4 regions of the Enterovibrio litoreus genome follow, and region 3 is predicted to be linked to each of the others. Evidence: predicted binding sites of a transcription regulator. Region 3 holds the regulator's gene; each other region holds the start of a gene.
What was found. Region 3 encodes MetJ, which represses methionine synthesis genes. Its sites were predicted from a motif close to TTAGACNTNTANANGTCTAA; they were not measured.

Region 1: a site for MetJ is predicted at 3,099-3,118, ahead of metE (5-methyltetrahydropteroyltriglutamate--homocysteine S-methyltransferase). Genes of this name have one in related genera too.
Region 2: a site for MetJ is predicted at 3,842-3,861, ahead of metK (methionine adenosyltransferase). Genes of this name have one in related genera too.
Region 4: a site for MetJ is predicted at 2,565-2,584, ahead of metN (methionine ABC transporter ATP-binding protein MetN). Genes of this name have one in related genera too.

What each region holds. Positions count from the first base shown of each region.
Region 1 is NZ_CP166194.1:1,965,034-1,970,776, forward strand. It holds gene AB8599_RS08550 (CHASE domain-containing protein) at 1-612, opposite strand, end outside; gene metE (5-methyltetrahydropteroyltriglutamate--homocysteine S-methyltransferase) at 814-3,084, opposite strand; gene metR (HTH-type transcriptional regulator MetR) at 3,189-4,100, shown strand; gene AB8599_RS08565 (DUF4250 domain-containing protein) at 4,125-4,319, opposite strand; gene AB8599_RS08570 (hypothetical protein) at 4,490-5,164, opposite strand; gene AB8599_RS08575 (diguanylate cyclase) at 5,465-5,743, shown strand, end outside.
Region 2 is NZ_CP166194.1:2,984,488-2,990,230, reverse strand. It holds gene AB8599_RS13265 (metal-dependent hydrolase) at 1-307, opposite strand, end outside; gene AB8599_RS13260 (metal-dependent hydrolase) at 320-2,287, opposite strand; gene metK (methionine adenosyltransferase) at 2,580-3,734, opposite strand; gene tkt (transketolase) at 4,135-5,743, shown strand, end outside.
Region 3 is NZ_CP166194.1:3,288,746-3,294,488, forward strand. It holds gene AB8599_RS14730 (bifunctional aspartate kinase/homoserine dehydrogenase II) at 1-1,780, opposite strand, end outside; gene AB8599_RS14735 (O-succinylhomoserine (thiol)-lyase) at 1,780-2,943, opposite strand; gene metJ (met regulon transcriptional regulator MetJ) at 3,152-3,469, shown strand; gene AB8599_RS14745 (malic enzyme-like NAD(P)-binding protein) at 3,616-4,866, opposite strand; gene rpmE (50S ribosomal protein L31) at 5,324-5,536, opposite strand.
Region 4 is NZ_CP166194.1:900,208-905,950, reverse strand. It holds gene AB8599_RS03955 (TRAP transporter large permease subunit) at 1-442, opposite strand, end outside; gene AB8599_RS03950 (TRAP transporter small permease subunit) at 439-1,005, opposite strand; gene AB8599_RS03945 (TRAP transporter substrate-binding protein) at 1,079-2,188, opposite strand; gene metN (methionine ABC transporter ATP-binding protein MetN) at 2,704-3,738, shown strand; gene AB8599_RS03935 (methionine ABC transporter permease) at 3,728-4,420, shown strand; gene AB8599_RS03930 (MetQ/NlpA family lipoprotein) at 4,482-5,294, shown strand; gene AB8599_RS03925 (sulfite exporter TauE/SafE family protein) at 5,442-5,743, shown strand, end outside.

The DNA of each region.
Region 1 (5,743 bases), 1.3 Mb from region 3:
TACGGGTAACAACATCATGAAACCGCTGTTGTCTTCGAACTCACGCTTCAACCTCATGGCAGGCGTTGCAATAGGTACACCGCGATACCAACTCATTTCTAGCGCATCTTTCATTGATTGTCGTGAGGCCAGATCAAAACCCAATATATGTTGATTCTCTTCGTAGGGCGTGATGTAACGAACGGGAAAATACCTATCTCGCGCTGCTGCCCCAACGAGGTCACCATTGGCGCTCAGCTCTATGATCTCAAAAAGCGCAAATTCGAGGGCTGCTTCTGATTCGTAGAGCTCACGGTCTTCACCGAGAACAAATTCCGCCCATTCCATTGCGCGAATAGTTGGGTGCCTATCCATGACACTGTCAGCCAATGTGGTAAAGCTCGATTCACTGATGTCCTGACTCGTGGCGAGTTGATTACGAAGTGCATAAAGCAATTCAATGCTTATATTGAGCTCTCTTCCTAAAGAAAGTGCTGCATTTTCAACATCTTTTTGAATTTCATGCGTAATCGCTTGTTTCTCTGATTGATGCAAAGACATGGCAGCGAGGAACGAGAAAAACAGCCCAACTAAGACTGTAATAATCGTTGAATACAAAACCTTCTTTGCCATCCTCAATACGCTCTCCAACAGATGTTAACTAATTGTTGGTCATATTTCGTGATCACGCCAACATTGAGCTGACTAACCGTTTGTATTCTTTGGTTCGTTAATTCATTGAGAGTGATATTTGGGGGTGCAAAGCCCTGACAGAACATTTCCTATCAGGGCTATTTTGCTATTTCTCGATTTGGCTATCTGACTAAACGATCATTAAGCCACATCTTTTCGTAACACTTTGGCTGCCTTTACCAAACTCGACAGCGCCGCTTCCACTTCATCCCAATTGCGGGTTTTCAATCCGCAATCTGGGTTTACCCACAAACGCTCGTCAGGAATGGTTTTGCGCGCTTTTTCAAGCAAAGCAACAATCCCTTCCACTTCAGGAATATTTGGTGAGTGAATGTCATAGACACCTGGGCCGACTTCATTTGGATACGCGAACGCTTCAAAGGCTTGCAGCAATTCCATGTCTGAACGCGAGGTTTCAATGGTAATCACATCTGCATCCAATGCGGCAACGGCGTCAATGATGTCATTGAATTCGCTGTAACACATATGCGTGTGGATCTGCGTGTCTGGTGTGGCACTGGCTGCAGAGATCTTAAAGGCATTGACGGCCCATTCCAGATACGTTTTCCATTGACTGGCTTTTAACGGTAACCCTTCGCGAATCGCAGGCTCATCAATTTGGATTACTTTGATACCAGCATCTTGCAAATCGGACACTTCATCACGCAGTGCCAACGCAATCTGCTCAGCAATTTGCTGACGAGAAATATCTTCTCGTGGGAACGTCCAGCCCAGAATCGTGACTGGGCCCGTCAACATGCCTTTCACAGGCTTACTGCTCAGACTTTGCGCATACGCTGTCCAATCAACAGAAATAGGTGCAGGGCGTGAAATGTCTCCGACGATCACGGCAGGTTTCACGCATCGCGAACCATAGCTTTGTACCCAACCAAAACGGGTCACCGCAAAGCCATCCAAGTGCTCTGCGAAGTATTCAACCATGTCATTGCGCTCTGGTTCACCGTGTACGAGCACATCCAGACCGAGCTTCTCTTGGCGATCGATAGCATCTTTAATGTGACCTTGAATCACTGTTGTGTACTCGGCCTCAGACAGTGCTCCCGTTTTGAACGCGCGACGTTGTTGACGTATCTCGCCGGTTTGTGGGAAAGAACCAATCGTCGTGGTCGGGAACAGTGGTAGTGACAATGACGCTTTCTGTGCTTCAGCACGTTGTTGATAAGGTAATGCGCGCTCCGCTAATGCTGCAGTGATGCCATTCACTCGTGCCTGAACCTCAGGCTTGTTAACACGAAGGCTCGTGGCACGGGCTTCAATCGCTTCGCTATATGCTTTAGCCTGCGCAATCGCTGCACTGTTTCCATTCAGCGCATTGGCCAGCAACACGACTTCGTCCACTTTTTGTTTAGCAAACGCAAGCCAGCTTTTCACTTCCGGCTCAAGGGCGGTTTCTTGCTCAACATCAATCGGAGAATGCAGCAAAGAACAACTGCTACCAATCCACAGTCTTTCGCCGAGTTTGTCTGCCGTTGGTTGCAGTGCAGTGAGCCACTTGTTGAGGTTCGCTTTCCAGATATTTCGACCATTAACCACACCAAGAGACACAACCCAATGATCTGGAATGGCATCAACAATGGTATCCACATGCTGCGGCGCGACGTTCGCATCGAGGTGCAGTCCATTGACGTTGAGCGATGAAATCACATCGAGCTGATGCTCAACTGATTCAAAATAGGTGGTGAGCAGCAGCTTCACATCGCCACCGATCACTTGATAGGCAAGCTTGAATGCATTGCGCCATTCAGTTGGTAATTCTAGGGTGAGAATAGGCTCGTCAATCTGAACCCATTCCACGCCTTGTGACTTCAATTTATTGAGAATTTGCTGATATACCGACAACAGGCGTGGCAGCAATTCAAGGCGGTTGAAATCTGCTTCTTTCTCTTTGCCCAAGAAAAGGTAAGAAATGGGTCCCAGAATCGCGGGCTTTACTTTGTATCCTGATTTCTGCGCTTCGCTAACTTCATCGAATAATTGATTCCAGCTCAGTGCAAACTCGTCGTCTTTAGTGAACTCAGGGACAATATAGTGATAGTTTGTATTAAACCACTTGGTCATGTCCGACGCGGCGCAACTGCAACCCGTTGGTGCTTTGCCTCGAGCGATACGAAACAGGGTGTCCAGATCAGGGTGACCATGACGATGACGCTTGGGAATGTGACCCAGCGTTAGGCTGGTTTGTAGCACTTGATCGTACCAAGCGAAATCGCCCACAGTGACATAAGACAGCCCTGCGTCTTTTTGTACCTGCCAGTTATGATGACGAATGGTTGCGCCAACATCCAACAGTCCTTGTTGATTGATTTCACCGTTCCAATATTGCTCCAATGCAAATTTCAGTTCTCGTTTGTTACCAATGCGCGGGTATCCCAGAATATGTGTCGTGGTCATGCTATCTCTCCTTTTTAGCCGTCCAGATGTTTACATGTCCACAATGATTCATTAGAGTGCATAAAACAAACTCAATTTACTCAAACGGATGTTGAGAATAATTCATGTTAGAAGTAAAGCACTTACGCACCCTCTCTGTATTACGCGACACAGGCTCGCTCACAGCGACAGCCACGCAGCTTTGTCTTACGCAATCTGCCCTTTCGCATCAGTTAAAAGATCTTGAACTTCGTATCGGTGCGCCTCTGTTTCTTCGAAAAACACGCCCTGTTAGATTCACCGCTGAAGGACAAGTGCTGCTCACACTGGCAGATGATGTATTGCCTCGCCTCTCGCGAGCAGAAACCGATCTAGCCGCATTAAAAGAAGATGCACAGGGACGACTGCACATGGCGATCGAATGCCACTCGTGTTTCCAATGGTTAATGCCAGCACTCAAGGAATATCGCATGAGCTGGCCGCTCGTAACGTTAGACTTCTCGTCAGGGTTTGGGTTTGAGCCTTTGCCAGCATTGGCGGGAGGAGAGCTAGACTTGGTGATCACGTCTGATATCAGCCCTCGCAGCGAAATTCACTACGAAGCACTGTTTGATTTTGAAATGCGTCTGGTATTGTCAGACACCCATCCTTTGGCTGCAAAGAAAGTCATTGAGCCCAAGGATTTGGCGGGAGAGACCCTGCTCACCTACCCTGTTCAGCGACAGCGCATGGACGTGATAAAACACTTTTTACACCCTGCGGGCATTGAACCAGCGCAGTTTAAATCCGCAGACAATACCTTAATGCTGATTCAAATGGTCACCGCAGGTTTGGGTGTGGCAGCGCTGCCAAATTGGGCAATCAGTGAGTTTTCAAGGCAGGGGCTGGTAGTTGATAGGCCACTCGGCAAAGGGCTTTGGCGTCGACTTTATGCCGCAGTAAGAAATCAGGAGGCGCAACGGCCCTATCTTCAAGCATTCTTCGCCACCGCTCGCAATCAATGCCATACCCATTTGGATGGTATTAAGAAGGTCTAATACCCATTGGCATCAATAGATTATCTACTTTTGGCGCAATTGATTGACCACGGGGTCGTAGTAACACCCCATTTCATCCAGTTTGTGTTGAAAGGATTGTTGATCCAATTCCAATTGCGACAAGAGATCGTCGAGGCTATCGCACTCTAAACGCAGCTTCTCATTCACGATGCTGTAAACCATTGCACCTTCAAGATGCGAAAGATTGTGAATTTCCATCACCACATACTCCTGTTGATAACACGCTTTCAATTATCTTAGAACACGATGCAATGTACGGAGAAGTAGAGGCAGTAAACAGCCACAAAAAAGGCACTTCACGTGCCTTATTATTGCGTTTGAGACGGAGAAGATCCCCGTTAACGAATCATAGCTAGGAAGTCAGTGGCTCAAGCTAGCGTGGACAAGGCCACACCTGATGCACCGACAATTGCCATTAGAGCGCAGCACAATTGCAGCAAATGCGGTGGCGTTTGACGCAGCAAATGAACCGCCCATACCATGACACCCAGCAATACCAAACCCAAACTGGTCAAGACTGACGTCACAAGCGCATTGGCCGATGCTTCAGGCAGTGAAGTGCTGGCCATTGCTATGATCACAGCCATCAACATCGCGGCGACAATGCCCGCCACAGGAAGAATGCGATGAAAGGCTTGTAAACGTGAACGCGCTCTAACCAGCAGGCAATGCGACGTGATTGCGCCAACCAATACAACTTGTGACAACATCAAGGTCCCAACAGACACACCTTGTTGCCAAGCTGCAAGCAATACTGCCAGTGCACCGAAGCCATTTGCCAAATGCAACACAGGGATTGGACCAGAAAGTCTTGTTTTCCCTGACTTGGAGCGCAATGAGAAAATGCCTAATGCGATAAATGGCAGCGTTGCAAATGGCGAGAATGGAATAACCAATGCCCAAGCGGCAACCAAATACCAAAATGCTTTGTGCAAGCGTCCGCGCTGACCCGGGCAAATATCACCTTTAAGTAGCACCAAAGTTAATACACATTGAGCACCTAACGCACCTGACATAACCACAGAACTTAAAACTTCGTACATTCTCTACTACCCGTAAAAATCAACGCGAAGATTATACCCGAGCAACATGAAGTTACCCAAGTGTTGCACCTAAATGCCCGAGATAGACCCTGAACGCCGAGTTTAAAGCAAATTGGTTATATCGGCTTAACAATGCAGATAACCTCACAATTGCTGATGATAACTTTGCATTCACTCGCATTCATATGTAACTGTATTAATATATAAGGGAATATTGTGAATGCACCTCAAAAAACAAAGTCATGTGGTCGCAATATCGCTGTACTTTGCGTCAAAAAATGCAATTAATTTTGGGGAAACATGGAGTTGTCCTACCGCCATTTTAAGCTCTCCCTTCAGGAACTCTGGAGTGCAAAGCGTCACGCTAGCAGTTTTAACACAACACGGGCTACCTATCTTCGCTCGCGTATTATTGCACTCAGCTATGTTTGGGCGGCGCTCACTCTCGTATGGATACCCGTTGATAGCCTGCTAATTGATAGCAAAAACTATTCACTCGCTATTCTTAGAATTTGTCTCATTGCAACACTCTTTGGCATTGCCCATATCGTTCGGTCTCGTCATTCACTTCGCGACTGT
Region 2 (5,743 bases), 300 kb from region 3:
CGTCTAACCAAAGCTGAGTGTCTTTGGCGATGTCCTCAACGGGATAACCCAGTTCAGCGAGGGCATTGAATACTCTATCGTGTTCTTCAATGTGTTCAATTTCTTCCATGTGCAATTGATTGGCAAAGCGGCGGCCACTTTCAGTCACCTTATCAGAGGCTAAGTAGGTTTCCATTGTTCGACACAAAAAGCGTTCGAAGGCGGGCACCGTTGCCAGTAGGGCGGTGAGTATGTAGGTGTTATAGCGTCCGTGTCCACCAGCCCAATATCGGTCGGTGGGTAGCGCTAATGTTTCTTCAGAATCCATAAGGTTTCCCTCCTAAGGTTGAGATTTGATTTTTGGGATGAGCTTCAGCGCATCGGCTGCACCTTTTAGCCATGCCATGCCAAGAGGTTTGTGCCCACTCCAGAGTATCCATTCGGTGCTGAGCAAGATTTGCGTGCTTTTGACTCTTGAAAATTGACGACTTCGGCACAGCATCCAAACGCCATAACGTAGCTTGAGCAGAGAGTAGAGATTGAAATCGACAGTGGCTTTGAAGCGGGTCCAGCGCGGAACATCCATGTGCTCGACAAGTGCTTCACTGACCCACTGATGCTGAATTTCGTCACTGGCATGCTCAACCAGAAAATGACGCCAAGGCGGGTGCATATCTTGATAGAGCTTATGTTTAGCGAGGATGCGCTTGCTGACCTCTGCGATCTGCGCTTCGGCCGCAGCAACATAAGCGGCTTGATAGTCGAGAGGCTTGCGCCGAAGTGCGTTGAGATGCTTTTCAATCTGCAATTCAAGTTGTTCAACGGGATAACCCATCTCACTGAGTGCTTTGTTCATGGCTTTGTGTTTTGCAGAGTGGGCTGACTCTTCTTCAATGAGGCTGTTCAGAGCGCGCTTGAAATCCTCGTGTTGATTTTCTTTACCGAGGTTGAGTTGGCATTGCTTAAGAACATCGCAAAAAAATTGCTCGAAGCAACTGACGGGGATGACCAGTGCAGTATTGGCGATGGATTCCGTGATCCTGCCTCCCCACCACGCATTGAGCGTGTATTGCGGTGCATCTCGGCGATGCTGCTCTTCGCGTTGATAAAACGCATTCAAGGCGCTTTTGGGGCTCAACGCAGAAAGGGTTGGATGGTGTCGGCTTTTGCAATGAAGGGTGTCAGCAAACCATGCTTGCTCTCGATAATGGTCAAGGGTGGCCAGGGAGGGAAGTAGGCGTCGTAAGCTTCCTCTCCACGCTTTTGAGGCTGAAGAGCAAGGCGCTTTCCCCGGCAGCGTTTTACCTGCTCTGAGTAAGGCGATGGGGCGGTCCACCAGACAAAACGGTCGCGCCATGCCGATCAGGTCAGCGGTGTGATCGCCGAGAAGTCTGTCGATCGTCTCTTTGTCGCGAATACCACCTGTTAGCAGCAATGGCACGCTGCATTGCTGCCGGATTTTGGGCAGGTAATCGGCAAAATAGGCACTGGACTTCACGGCTTTTTGCCCAGACATGGCCATGGTGAGATAGCTGCCACCGCTGATCTCAATGAAGTCAGCGCCTGCATCGCAAAGCAATCGGACGGTTTCGGCGCAATCCTCTTCTGTCGTACCGCCTTTGATAAAGTCACGGCAATTGAGTTTGATGCCTACCGCGAATTGATGGTTTGTCTGATTCTTAATACCTTCAATAATACGGATGACTATACGCGCCCGATCGGTTGCATTGCTTCCCCATTTATCCGTGCGGTGATTCCACGCAGGTGAGAGAAATGCGCTGAGCAGATAGCCGTGTGCCGCATGGATTTGCACGCCTGAGAATCCGGCATTGTGACAAAAACGAGCCGCAGAACTAAATTGCTCAATGACACTTTCGATTTCGTCATGGCTCATCGCCCGAGCAGGGTTATAGTCTAGAAAATACCAAGGTGGCTTGCTGTCACTGGGCGAAAACGGGTGGTGATGAATATCGTTGGGTGTTTGCGGACCGCCATGATTTAACTGGGCGATCAAGGCGCAGTGTTCACGGCGGACACGTTGAGTCAGTATCTTAAAGCGTGCGGGACTCCCGTGCGTGTCAATAACCAAAGAGCGCCATTGCTCTCGGTGGTTGCTGTCGACATGGATATTGCCAGTAATAATGGCTGAAGCACCACTGGCTGCCCATTGCTTATAAAGACGCAAAAGCCGGAGAGTTGGACGTCCAAAGCGATCGGACAGCCCTTCAGCGGTGGCGGTCTTTATCAGACGATTTTTTAGTGTTAAGCCGCAGGGTAAAACCAGCGGTCTTTCAAGCAGCTCCGTCATGCGATTTTTCCTTAATCTTTGACGATGCAATTCGCAGAATATGCATGTTATCTGTATGACACGGACAACGAACCGGACACAACGACTCTATCGTATCGCTGATCCTTATTGAAAAACTGTATTAGTTGTTAGATACACGATGTATCGATTTATCACGCTGTTTTTACAACGCAAAAATCGCTTTTTAAAATCTATATGGCATCACGGGACATGAAGTGTGGGGGTATGGTTGGAAGCAGGATCAAAAAAGAGGCCCGAAGACCTCTTTGTGCAAAGCTGTTTTACTGTGCGCTTACTTGATGTTAGCGAAATCGCGCAGTGCAGCCACTTTGTCGGTTTTTTCCCAAGGGAATTCTTCGCGGCCGAAGTGACCGTAAGCTGCTGTTTTCTTGTAGATAGGTTGCAGCAGATCCAGCATTTCTTGCAGGCCATATGGACGCAAGTCAAAGTGCTGACGTACGGCTTCGATGATGATCTCTTCTGATACTTTCTGAGTGCCGAAAGTTTCAACCATGATAGATGTTGGATCAGCGACACCGATGGCGTATGACAATTGGATTTCACAGCGATCCGCAAGACCCGCGGCAACGATGTTTTTCGCGACATAACGCGCTGCGTATGCTGCAGAACGGTCAACCTTTGATGGATCTTTACCCGAGAATGCACCGCCACCGTGACGCGCTGCGCCGCCGTAGGTATCAACGATGATCTTACGACCGGTCAAACCACAGTCGCCCATTGGGCCACCGATAACAAAACGACCGGTTGGGTTAATGAAGAATTTGGTCTCTTTGTTCAACCACTCGCTTGGCAGTACAGGTTTGATGATTTCTTCCATGACTGCTTCGCGAAGGTGTTCAGTGGTCACTGAATCGCAATGCTGAGTCGAAAGGACAACCGCATCAATGCCCACAATTTTGCCTTGGTCGTATTGGAAGGTGACTTGAGACTTTGCATCTGGACGTAGGAAGTTTAGTTTGCCGCTCTTACGCACTTCAGCTTGTTTCTTAACAAGAAGGTGTGAGTAAGTAATTGGAGCAGGCATCAGCACGTCAGTTTCGTTACACGCATAGCCAAACATGATGCCTTGGTCGCCAGCGCCTTGATCTTTAGGATCTGCTTTGTCAACACCTTGGTTGATGTCAGGCGATTGCTTACCAATGGTATTCAATACGGCACAAGAATCAGCATCAAAGCCCATGTCAGAATGGACATAACCAATATCACGCACGGTTTCACGCGTGATTTCTTCGATATCAACCCATGCTGACGTTGTTACTTCACCGCCAACCATCACCATGCCAGTTTTGACATAGGTTTCACACGCAACACGTGCTTTTGGATCCTGCTCCAGAATTGCATCAAGAACGGCATCAGAAATCTGATCTGCAATTTTGTCTGGGTGCCCTTCTGATACAGATTCAGAAGTGAACAGGTGCTTAGCCATAACGTTTTCCCTAATGAGTGAATACCAATTTCAGCAGTGTGTTAAACGTGTGCTGACTGCCGTTGGTATAAAATTGATATCGAATATACGTTTAAATGTATAGATGCTTTTCCATCTGGACGTCTATTCTACGTCACGAGATTGATAAATCAACCCCACGGTTTGTCCGTCTAACACGTAAACGTTTGCGTTGCTAACCCCACAATTACAAATAGATGCAGTACGTGCAGGCTAAATTGACGCTGTTCCCTATAAAATCAGCCATGTAAAACGTTTGCAGAGGAACGGGAGTCTTGCGACAATACGAGCCCGCCGAACTCTGCGATCTGGCCATTTACAAATAAAAGTATTGTGCCTGATTGCATATAACACAAAACCTCTATTGATCTCAGGAGCAGACATGTCTTCCCGCAAGGTTTTAGCAAACGCGATTCGTGCACTAAGCATGGACGGTGTACAACAAGCCAACTCTGGTCACCCGGGCGCCCCAATGGGCATGGCTGATATCGCCGAAGTTCTCTGGCGCGATCACATGAACCACAACCCACAAAACCCTGAGTGGGCTGACCGCGACCGTTTCGTTTTGTCGAACGGTCATGGCTCAATGCTGATTTACTCTCTGCTTCACCTAACGGGTTACGATCTGTCGATTGATGATCTGAAAAACTTCCGCCAGCTACATTCTAAAACCCCGGGCCACCCTGAGTACGGTTATGCACCAGGCATCGAGACCACAACCGGTCCTCTTGGCCAAGGCATCACCAATGCGGTAGGCATGGCGATGGCAGAAAAATCTCTGGCAGCGCAATTTAACCGTGAAGGCCACGACATCGTTGACCACAACACTTATGTGTTCTTGGGAGACGGCTGTTTGATGGAAGGTATCTCTCACGAAGCGTGTTCACTTGCAGGCACATTAGGCCTTGGTAAGTTGGTGGCGTTTTGGGACGACAACGGCATTTCTATCGATGGTCATGTTGAAGGTTGGTTCACTGACAATACACCTCAGCGTTTCGAAGCGTACGGCTGGCATGTTATCCCTGCGGTTGATGGTCACGACGCTGACGCAATCAACGCAGCGATTGAAGCAGCAAAAGCTGAAACAGGCCGTCCGACACTGATTTGTACCAAAACCGTAATTGGTTTTGGCTCACCAAACAAAGCAGGCACACACGACTGTCACGGCGCACCACTGGGCGCGGATGAAATCGCAGCAACGCGCAAGCAACTAGGTTGGGAGCACGGTCCGTTTGAAATTCCAGCTGACGTTTACGGCGCATGGGATGCAAAAGAAGCGGGCGCGACGAAAGAGTCTGCGTGGAATGAAAAACTTGCAGCTTATGAAGCGGCTTATCCAGAGCTTGCGGCTGAATTCAAGCGTCGCGTAAACGGCGAATTGCCAGCAGAATGGGAAGCGAAAGCGAACCAAATCATCGCTGATTTGCAAGCAAACCCTGCCAACATTGCATCACGTAAAGCATCTCAAAACGCGCTAGAAGCGTTTGGTGCTATGTTGCCTGAATTTATGGGTGGCTCTGCTGACCTTGCGCCTTCAAACCTGACCATGTGGTCTGGCTCGAAAGCGGTAACCGCTGATGACGCATCTGGTAACTACATTCACTACGGTGTGCGTGAGTTCGGTATGACGGCGATCATCAACGGCATCGCACTGCACGGCGGTTTCGTGCCTTACGGTGCAACCTTCCTGATGTTCATGGAATACGCACGTAACGCAATGCGCATGGCTGCACTGATGAAAATTCAGAACATCCAAGTGTACACCCATGACTCTATCGGTTTGGGTGAAGATGGCCCGACACACCAACCTGTTGAGCAAATTGCATCACTCCGCCTAACACCAAACATGAGCACATGGCGTCCGTGTGACCAAGTGGAATCTGCAGTTGCTTGGAAACTGGCGATTGAGCGCAAAGACGGCCCAACGTCGCTGATTTTCTCGCGTCAAAACTTGGCGCAGCAAGATCGTTCTGCTGAGCAAGTGGCTGACA
Region 3 (5,743 bases):
CGAAAGCATCTTGCACCTGATAATAAAGTTCGCTACTCGCAGAGCCAGCCACTTTGTTGGCAGAGATTAGGTGATAGCCATGTTCTGCCAAATCGGAATACTGTGCCGCTAATGGCGCGCTTGCAGTCACATCCAGCACCACAATATCGTCATACGGATGATTGAGCAGATTAACCAGCCACTCTGTTGCGTCATACGGCTTAGCATGCTCGCTAAAGTGCTCCATCACGCGATCCGCATCGATACCCTTGAAATCGACCCACTGCAGATGGCTATCCTGCACTGAGATCAACTCAAAGTTCATACCGTGACGTTTTTCGAGTGCGCTTTTTTGCTCACTGAACAGTGACAGCCAGCGACTGCCAATATTTCCTTTGCCCAGCAGCACAAGCCCAATTCGACGCTGAGCTTGGAACAAGGCACGGTGAATATCTGCCACCAATGACGCAGTGTTCGTTTTGCGTAGCAAAGCCGCAATGCTCAAGCCACTGTTAGACTCACAAATGAACTCAATAGGTTGGCCTCGCAACTGCTGGTAGAAACCGTGGCAATGAACAGGATTCCCTGTCACACCCGCACCAACGGCTGCCACCAAGCTAAAGCCTTCGCGCAAACGAATGTCCGCTGGAATACCTGCATTCTGTAGCTGCTCCAACACACTGTTGACGACTTCTGCGGTATAGGCCAATTGAATGCGATGCTGATCAGCGCTGGCGGAAGACGCTAGAGGCTGAATTTGATTGCGCGTGAGTAGTCGCTCAATGTCACGGCGCGCAACGCTGAAATCATGAGAGCGCGGAACGTCGAGCTGAAGCAGACACACGTCGTTGAGTGAGGTGATAATTTTCGCGCCACGACCTGATGCGAGTACGCGTTCAATGCGCGTAGAACCTGATTCTGGGTCATAGCTGCAGCGAAGATTTAAATCAATACAGCTCTGTGCAACAGGCTGAAGGGTGCGAGTATGCAGCACGGGTGCAGCAAGGCGAGCCAACTCTGCGGCTTCATCAAGACGAAGCAAAGGAAGCAAACACGCATCCCCTACCAAGCGAGGATCCGCACTGAAAACACCGGCTACGTCACTCCATATCGTCACGCGGCTAACATCCGCTAGCGCGCCGATAATCGTGGCAGAGTAATCAGAGCCATTGCGACCAAGCAACACGGTTTCACCGTCTGCGTTTTGCGCCATGAACCCGGTGATCACAATGCGACGTTGAGTATGCTGCACCAACTGTTCTTTAAGCAGCGGCCATGAACTGGCGCGATCCACTTCTGGCTGAGCGGCACGCTCGGCACGTAAGAAACTGCGTGAGTCGAGTTTGACGGCAGGCATATCAAGCTGAGTCAGTAACGCTGACAACAAACGGGCTGACCATGCTTCACCGAAACCTTGCGCCCAAGCGCGTTGGGCAACATTCAGAGGATTCTCTGCCGTTTGCGCCATCGCACTAAAGTCTTGATATAAAGCATCAACCAAGGCTTGTTTTTGCTCACCTTCAATCAAGTTTTCAATCAAGTCTTGTTGATATTTACGCAAGCTTTGCAGGGTTTCATGGGCCAGACGCCCATCTTTATCTAGCAAGGACAACCATTCGATCAGACGATTGGTCGTTTTACCTGCGGCTGAAACGACGATAATATCTGTCGCACCACTATATTGCGCCAGAATTCTCGCCACGCGGCGAAAACACTCTGGATCGGCAAGGCTGCTGCCGCCAAATTTATGTAACTGGCGGGACTGCGACTGCTGAGGGGATACGACTTCAACCGCGCTCATTACTGATTCTCTCTCACTTTATCGAATGCTTGTTTCAGGTCGGCGACCAAATCCGTATGATCCTCCAGACCGATAGATAAACGCAATAGGGTTGCAGCGATACCTGCTTCGGCCTGCGCTTCATCAGACATAGCGCGATGCGTCATTGAACCAGGATGCGTCACTAGGCTTTCAACGCCACCAAGCGACTCAGCCAAAGAGAAGAGCTTTAGTGAACCTAGGAACAATTTCAGTTCACTTTCGCCGCCTTTAAGCTCAAAGCTCAACATGCCGCCGAACCCTTTTTGTTGTTTTTTCGCAATCTCATGGCCCGGATGCGCCGGCAATGATGGGTGATAAATCACATCCACCAGCGATTCTTGTAATAAGTATGCCAACACTGCTGCGCTGTTTTCTTCATGCTGACGCATTCTCGCGCTCAAGGTACGAAGGCCGCGCAGCGTCATATAACTATCAAAGGCATTGCCTGTCGCGCCAATGCAGTTGCCCCACCACTTCAGCTCGTCAGCCAATGTTTGCTCTTTGGCAACCACCACGCCACCGACCGTATCGGAGTGACCATTAATGAATTTGGTGGTGGAGTGCACCACAAAGTCTGCGCCAAGGTTCAATGGCTGTTGCAATACAGGTGACAGAAAGGTGTTATCAACCCCTACCCAAGCACCCACGGCATGGGCTTTCTGGCTTATTTGTTCAATATCAACCACGCGCAGTAGCGGATTTGATGGCGTTTCAATCCACACGAGTTTCGGCTGTTTAGCCAACGCCGTTTCTAACGCTTCAAGATTAGACTGATCGACGAACTCAACCTTAAACGCCCCTTTCTTGGCGCGAGAATCAAACAAGCGATACGTGCCGCCGTAGCAATCATGAGGCGCAACAATCAAATCATCAGGGCCAAGCAGAGAAAGCAACAGGTTAATCGCGGACATACCGCAGTTGGTCACCACCGCACCTGCGCCGTTTTCAAGCTCGGCCAGTGCCGTTTCCAACAGGTTGCGGGTCGGGTTACCACCACGAGCATAATCGTAGGTCGGGACAGAACCAAACTCAGGGAATTCGTAATTAGTAGAAAGGTAAATAGGAGGAACCACAGCATTGTGCTGAGAATCTGTGGTGATGCCAGTGCGTACGGCAATCGTGGCTGACTTCTTGTCGCTCATGGTGTCTTTCCCTGTCAAAATGCGATCATAATACGAGCAGATAGCGTCAACCTTAACCACTCAAAAGCAAGACGTCAATACTTCTGGACGTCTATATGTCTTTACATGTAGCGGTTAATATCGCTAAAATTCGAAATTCATCCAACCTGGGCATCATGCTTCCGGTGTTGACAGCGATTTATCAATGAAACTGCTTAGAAGGTGCACGATGGCAGAGTGGAATGGCGAATATATTAACCCTTACGCCGAGCACGGTAAAAAGAAAGAGCAAGTAAAGAAGATCACCGTCTCTATCCCTCTGAAAGTGCTTAAAATCCTAACAGATGAGCGTACACGTCGACAGGTCAATAATTTACGACATGCGACGAACAGTGAACTGTTGTGTGAAGCGTTTTTACATGCTTACACGGGACAACCACTGCCAACGGATGACGATATTCGTAAAGACAAAGCGGATAGCGTGCCTGCCGAAGTGAAGCGCATCATGAAAGAACTTGGCATCGATTTTAATGACGAAGAATATTAATTTCGTCATCGTAATGACAAAAAAACCAGCCGATTGGCTGGTTTTTTTATAGCAGTTTTAAAAGGAAGGAAGCACGCGGTAATTTCTAGCACGCGATTCATTGCTATAACGCACTGTCTTCCTCTTTTGTGTTTATTGTCTGCCCATTACTTATCAGACATATAGTTTTCAGGCATGTCGATACGTGCAACGCCTGACTCTACTGCCGCAACCGCCACCGCTTTGGCTACGCGTGGTAGCAAACGTGGGTCCATCGGTTTAGGAATAATGTAATCTTTGCTAAAGCTGAGCTTATCCACACCCGCCGCTTTCAACACTTCCGCAGGAACAGGCTCTTTCGCCAGCATGCGAATGGCGTCAACGGCAGCCAGTTTCATTTCGTCATTGATTCTGCTTGCGCGCACATCGAGCGCACCACGGAAAATGAACGGGAAGCACAGCACGTTGTTTACTTGGTTTGGGTAATCCGAACGGCCCGTACCCATGATCAAATCGTCACGCACTTCATGTGCCAATTCTGGTTTGATTTCTGGATCTGGGTTTGAACACGCAAAAACAATGGGCTTATCAGCCATGAGTTTAAGCGCTTCTGGTGGCAACAAGTCTGGGCCTGATACGCCAAGGAAAATGTCCGCACCTTCAATCACATCTTCAAGCGTACGCTTGTCAGTATTGTTAGCGAACAATTGTTTGTATTCATTGATGTCGTCACGACGCGTGTGGATCACGCCTTTGCGATCCAACATGTAAATCTTCTCACGCTGCGCACCACATTTGATCAGCAGTTCCATACAAGCAACCGCGGCAGCACCTGCGCCTAAGCAAACAATCACGGCTTCACCGATCTCTTTGCCCTGAAGCTCTAATGCATTCAGCATACCTGCTGACGTCACGATCGCTGTGCCATGCTGGTCATCATGGAATACTGGTACGTTACAACGTTCAATCAACTGCTTTTCGATCTCAAAGCAATCTGGCGCTTTGATATCTTCAAGGTTAATGCCGCCGAAGGTGTCTGAGATATTCGCGACAGTATCAACGAACTCTTCAATGGTGCGGTGCTTCACTTCGATATCAATCGAATCAAGACCTGCAAAACGTTTGAATAGAAGCGCTTTACCTTCCATGACAGGTTTAGAAGCCATTGGGCCTAAGTTACCTAAACCAAGAATAGCCGTGCCGTTAGAGATAACCGCAACCATGTTGCCTTTCGCCGTGTATTTATAAACGTTATCGGCGTCGAGTGCGATTTCACGAACTGGCTCTGCCACACCTGGGCTGTATGCCAACGCAAGATCTTCAACCGTATCTGCTGGTTTGGTAAGTTCTACCGAGATTTTGCCTGGTACTGGATAAGCATGATAATCCAGTGCCTGTTGGCGTTTGTCTTCAGACATTTCTGTTTTCCTGACTGTATTAGTTATTGGCTGATTAATCTTATTGCTAGCCGAGCCCACAAGCATAGGTAAAGGCAAGCAAAAATGTGCGGAAATACATTTCTTTGGGCGAATGGTTGCCGTCACTTTGGTGACAAATATCACTCACGCAGAAACGCGATCCGTCTACCCCAAGCAATTGATATAGCAACAAAGCAATTCGCAAGTACTCTTATCTTGAGTGTAGTGAATTTTACAATAGATAAGTGTGTGCAATGTCTATGACGCCAAGAGGTCAATTACATTAGAAATTAAAGGAATTATTTGAATGTTAACGCAGCGAGAGTAGCAGGGCTATCGGTTCGCTTAGATAAACTGGGATAGTCTACCTGTACTGAACCAGTGAAAAGGTCTTACAAGCTGTAACAGCCATAAAAAAAGGGTGCTTTCGCACCCTTTTTTTGTCGAGCCGGCAATATTACTTGCTGCCCAATGCACCGAAACGCTTGTTAAAGCGGTCAACACGGCCACCAGTATCAACAACACGTTGCTTACCAGTGTAGAATGGGTGGCATTTGTCACATACGTCCAGGTTAATATCTTTACCTAGAGTAGTGTTGAATTCAAAAGTGTTGCCGCATGAACATTTTGCAGTTACTGCAGCGTATTCTGGATGGATTCCAGCTTTCATAGGGATAACCTCTAATATAGGCCGTGTCGCTCTCCCGAGCCTATCGGGCACCACACGTCGTTAACAAACAAATTGTAAGGCGCGAAATTCTAATCAAGGAGACCTGTGATAGCAACTTTTTTGTTCAATTGATTTACGGTTCACGATTCCACCCTTTCACTGCGTCATTCAAAAGAAAACACTTCGCACACTTTGCGCGCCTGTTTC
Region 4 (5,743 bases), 1.1 Mb from region 3:
TGCCGGTAGACAGCCTCGGGCAGTAGCCACGCTTCATCATCGAGGGCAATGAGAGCAGCCCCATGGTCACCACGGTCGCCCCAACAATACCTGTACTGGCAGCCAGTAACATCCCAACGATCGTCACGGAAATGCCAAGGCCACCCGCTAAACCACCAAACACTTGCCCCATGGTATCGAGCAAATCTTCAGCAATGCGGGATTTTTCCAGCATGACTCCCATGAATACAAACAGCGGAATCGCCACCAGCAATTCATTGGCTAAGGTGCCTTGAATACGGTTTGGAATGGCTTCGAGAAAAGCTGGGTCAAATGTCCCTGTAACGGCCCCAATAAACGCGAACAATAGCGCTGAACCACCGAGCGTAAACGCCACGGGATAGCCGACCAATAGCACGCCAAAGGTAAACAAGAAGAGAAATAAGGCGAGGAATTCACTCATAGCGCATGCTCCTCGTCGTGATCGTCGAGTTGCTTAGCAATGTCTTGATGTCCTGCAATCGTGAGTACGGATTTAAGCGCTTCGGCAATACCTTGCAAAATCACCAATGCGGGCATTAATAAAATACTGGTTTTAAAGAGGTATTTAGCGTCTACGCCTCCTGCTTCTTGTGAGCCTTCCATGATTTGCCATGAGGCAGCCACGTAATCCCACGCGATATAGAAAATAAACGCGCACGTTGGAAGCAATAAGAATAAAAAACCAAGCAGATCGACCCAGGCTTTTTTCTTTTCAGACGCAGGGCGATAGAAAATATCAACGCGAACATGAGCGCCTTTTAACAGCGCATAGGCGGCGCCAAGCATGATGACGTAATTGTGAAAATAAAGGACAGATTCTTGCAGAAACACCGACCCTGAGTTCAGTAAATAGCGCATCACGACGACCACAAAGGTGATCAGCACGATGGCCAACACGAACCAAGAAACAATGCGTCCTGTCCAGTCACTAAAACGATTGATGCCCTTAATGAGGGCAATAAGACGAGGAGAGGCGGTATCCATACTACTACTCTAACTTCAGCCTGTGGGCTTAATGGAAAAGACTAAGAGGCTGCCAAAGACAGCCTCTTAAAGGTTATTGCGGGTTACGGGCATTTAGCATGGATTGCTCAGAAATTGCATGCCAATCAATCGCTTGATCGCGGAATGATTTGTAAGAGTCGTACACTTTCTTACTGATCGCATCCACTTCTGCCTGCTCGGCAACCACTTGGTCAGCCAGCACTTGCAACTGGCTCAGAACTTCTGCTGGGTACGGGCGAAGTGCGACCTTATGCTCTCCCACCAGACTTTCCAGTGCCGCATTGTTACGTGCGGTGAATTCAGCCAGCATGTCAGCGTTAGCAATGCGCGTTGCACCCAAAACGATCGATTGCAGATCTTTAGGCAGTTTTTCGAATGCGTCTTTATTGATCAGCGCTTCCAGCGTTGTACCTGGCTCATGCCAACCTGGGTAGTAGTAGTACTTCGCAGCCTTGTGCAAACCAAAGGCCAGATCATTGTATGGACCCACCCACTCAGTCGCGTCGATGGCGCCAGATTGCAGTGATGGGAAAATTTCACCACCTGGTAGCAATACCGGTGTGCCGCCAGCACGTTTCAACACTTCACCGCCAAGGCCAGGAATACGCATTTTCAGACCTTCGAGATCGCCAATGGTATTGATTTCTTTGTTAAACCAACCGCCCATTTGCACACCGGTGTTACCCGCAGGCATAGGAATGATACCGAAAGGTTCATAGGCTTCAGCCCAAAGTTCAAGGCCACCACCGTTGTAGATCCAACCGTTCATTTCTTGTGCTGTCAGACCAAAAGGAACCGCTGCAAAGAACTGCCCTGCTGGCGCTTTACCTTTCCAGTAGTAACCTGCACCGTGACCCAGTTCAGCGGTTCCGCGCGAAACGGCATCAAACACGTCGAGTGCACCAACCAACTCACCAGCACCATATACTTTGACTTCAAGGCGACCGTCACTCATTTCAGTGATCAGTTCTGCCAAATTGTTGGCACCAGTACCTAGACCTGGGAAGTTCTTCGGCCAAGTCGTGACCATTTTCCAGGTAATTTTCTCTTGTTCAACGGGCTGTGCCTGCGCACTAGCTTCCTGCTTTTGCTCACCACAACCGGTCAATAGCACGCTGAGTGCAACTGCCGTGGCGGCAATAAACGAACGACGTTTATACATTTGGTAATCTCCTTGCTTCGAAAGGCGAAAAAACTCAAGCAGCACAGAAAAAAATCGTGTAAAAATAGTTACTGCTTAAACAACGGGTATCGTCTGAACGCATCAGCGATGGGTTAATAAGTTGTTGCAATAACTTTACCTATTATCTCGTTCAGCAAGTAGTTCAAACACAAGGTTGTTTGAAGTTGGTCATACAATGACCTGCATTGATAAACTGCATGATTGATATGACACTCGATTATGTTGTGTATTTCATGTTTTACCTGATGTAGTGGCACATCCCCTTTGTCGCTCGTCGCTTCTATTCACACACAACAACCTTGTACCTGCCTCTTTTTTCAGGCGCTTAACTCCCCCAAAAAAGCCACCCAAACATTTAGACGTCTAGCCGTAAAAATATCTATTGACTTGCCGTTCGAGTATCAATAGCATCAAATGCCATAAGATTGTTAAAAACCAAACGTTATAGCTGGATTCTTAACTATTTATTAACATGATTTAGTCCAGGAAGGCGTATGATCGAAATAAAACAGGTTAATAAGGAGTTCAAACAGGGCACACACACTATTCATGCCCTGCGCGATATTGACCTTCACATACCTCAAGGCAGAATATTTGGTGTGATTGGTGCGTCTGGTGCAGGAAAAAGCACCCTGATCCGCATTGTGAATTTGCTAGAACGCCCAACAAGCGGCCAAGTGATTGTGGGCGGCGTGGATCTCACGGCCCTTTCTTCAACCGAACTCACTAAAGAGCGCCAGAAAATCGGCATGATTTTCCAGCACTTCAATCTTCTTTCTTCCCGCACCGTGTTTAACAACGTGGCACTGCCACTTGAACTAGCAGGGAAAAACCAACAACACATTCACACCAAGGTGATGCAGTTACTTGAACTGGTTGGCCTTGAAGACAAACATGATACTTATCCGGCGAATCTGAGTGGCGGTCAAAAGCAACGCGTGGCGATTGCGCGGGCACTCGCCAGCGACCCAAACGTGCTTTTGTGCGACGAAGCCACCAGCGCATTGGATCCTGCCACCACCCATTCCATTCTGAATCTGCTTCAGACCATCAACCAGAAATTGGGACTGACCATTTTGCTGATCACCCACGAAATGGATGTGGTGAAGCGTATTTGTCACGAAGTCGCAATCATCGGTGATGGCGAATTGGTTGAAAAAGGGCCAGTTGGTGATATTTTTGCCCACCCTAAAACGGAGCTGGCACGCACCTTTATTCGCTCAACCCTGGATTTATCAATCCCTCAAGATTATGCCGAACGTCTTCAATCGCAAAGCAAGGGCACGTTGCCGCCACTTGTTCGTCTTGAATTCACGGGCGCAAGTGTGGATGCCCCGCTGATCAGTCAGGCTTCGCGCAAATACAACATCGACATCAGCATTTTGAGTTCAGACATGGATTATGCCGGTGGCGTGAAGTTCGGCCTGATGCTGGCGGAGTTCTTTGGCGACGAAGAAAACGTCAACAACGCGCTGACCTTTTTGAAAGATCACAATATCAACGTCGAGGTGCTGGGATATGTCGCTTAATCTTGCTGCCATTTCTGGCTGGTTCACGGACAACGAACGACTTGTGGGTCTGTTGATTGATGCTCTGGGTCAAACTCTCACCATGGTTGTCGTATCAGGCATCATTGGCTTTTTGTTTGGTATTCCACTGGGCGTACTGCTGCATTTGACCAAACCGCGTGGATTGTTGGAAAACCCAATCCTGAACAAAGTCATCGGCATTGTCGTGAATATTGGCCGCTCGATCCCTTTCATCATTCTGTTGGTGGCCATTATCCCGTTCACACGCTTTGTGATCGGCAGTTCAATTGGCACTGGCGCGGCAATTGTGCCACTCACCGTTGGTGCGATTCCTTTTATAGCTCGCCTTGTTGAAGGCGCATTACTGGAAGTGCCATCTGGCCTTGTGGAAGCCGCGCAAGCCATGGGCGCAACCCCGCTGCAAATTATTCACAAAGTGCTACTGCCTGAAGCCTTGCCGGGGATTATCAACGGCGCAACCATTACTTTGGTGACGCTGGTGAGCTATTCCGCGATGGCGGGGGCTGTCGGCGGCGGTGGTCTGGGCGACGTCGGTATTCGCTATGGTTACCAACGCTTTGACGGCACCATCATGCTGATTACCGTGGTGATGCTGGTTATTTTGGTTCAACTGATTCAATCCGCTGGCGATCACCTGGTGAAGCGAGTCGATCACAGATAAAAACGGGTGGGTACCCACCTGATAAAAATGGAAATTTACATAACTTTTAAGGAGATGCGTTATGAACTTTACACTAAAAAAATTGGCTGCGGCTGCGGGCTTGGTTTCTGCACTGGCACTGACAGGTTGTGGTCAAGAAGAAGCGGTTGATCTGACCAAAGTGAAAATTGGTGTGATGGCAGGCGCTGAAGAACAGGTTGCTGAAATCGCGGCAAAAGTTGCCAAAGAAAAATACGGGCTGGATGTAGAGCTGGTTACCTTCACTGACTACGTATCACCCAATGCGGCACTGGAAGAAGGCTCAATTGATGCCAATGCGTTCCAACACAAACCGTATCTGGATCAGCAAATCAGCGACCGTGGTTACAAGTTTACCGTTGCTGGCAACACACTGGTCTACCCAATTGCGGGTTATTCAAGCAAAGTAACGTCAGTTGATCAAATCGAAAATGGCGCACAAATCGCCGTGCCGAACGACCCAACCAACCTTGGCCGTTCTTTGCTTTTACTTGAGCAACAAGGTCTGATTGAAGTTGAAGATACCGCAGGTCTGAATGCAACAGTGCTAGATATCACAAGCAACCCAAAAGATCTGAAAATTGTTGAGCTAGAAGCGGCACAACTTCCGCGTTCTTTGGAAGACGTAACTTTGGCGATCATCAACACCACTTACGCAAGTGCGATTAACCTGTCACCAGAGAAAGACGGTGTCTTCGTTGAAAACAAAGAATCTCCGTATGTGAACCTGATTGTTGCGCGAACTGATAATGTTCAAGCGCAGAATGTTCAGCAGTTCGTGCAAGCGTACCAATCTGATGCGGTGTTTAACGCGGCAGTGGAAACGTTTGATGGTGGTGTAGTGAAAGGCTGGTAATCACCGAGCTTCTGACCTACCTCTAAAGCCTGTGCTCGTCACAGGCTTTTTCTTTTCATTGGCGCTGGCATCTGTTTGCCCGCCATGGTATCAACACCTAACAACGGCATCACGAGCGCCAATCAATCCCTTGTTAACTGAGCGAATATGGACATTCTCGCAACCCTTGGCCTATTTATTGGCTCACTAATTTCAAACACACTTGCCTCTCTGGCTGGCGGCGGCTCCGGCCTGTTACAGCTTCCGCTTCTGTTGTTTCTCGGCCTAACGTTTTCTATTGCGCTTGCAACACATAAAGTGGCGTCTGTTGCCCTTGGCTTGGGCGCAGCATTCAAACACTGGAGAAGTGGCAATCTCGACCCTGCACTGACTCTCTATGTGGTATTGGCTGGCGCGGCGGGTGTAATAACAGGTGCGAACCTGATCTTGTTTGTGCCCGGCCCATGGGC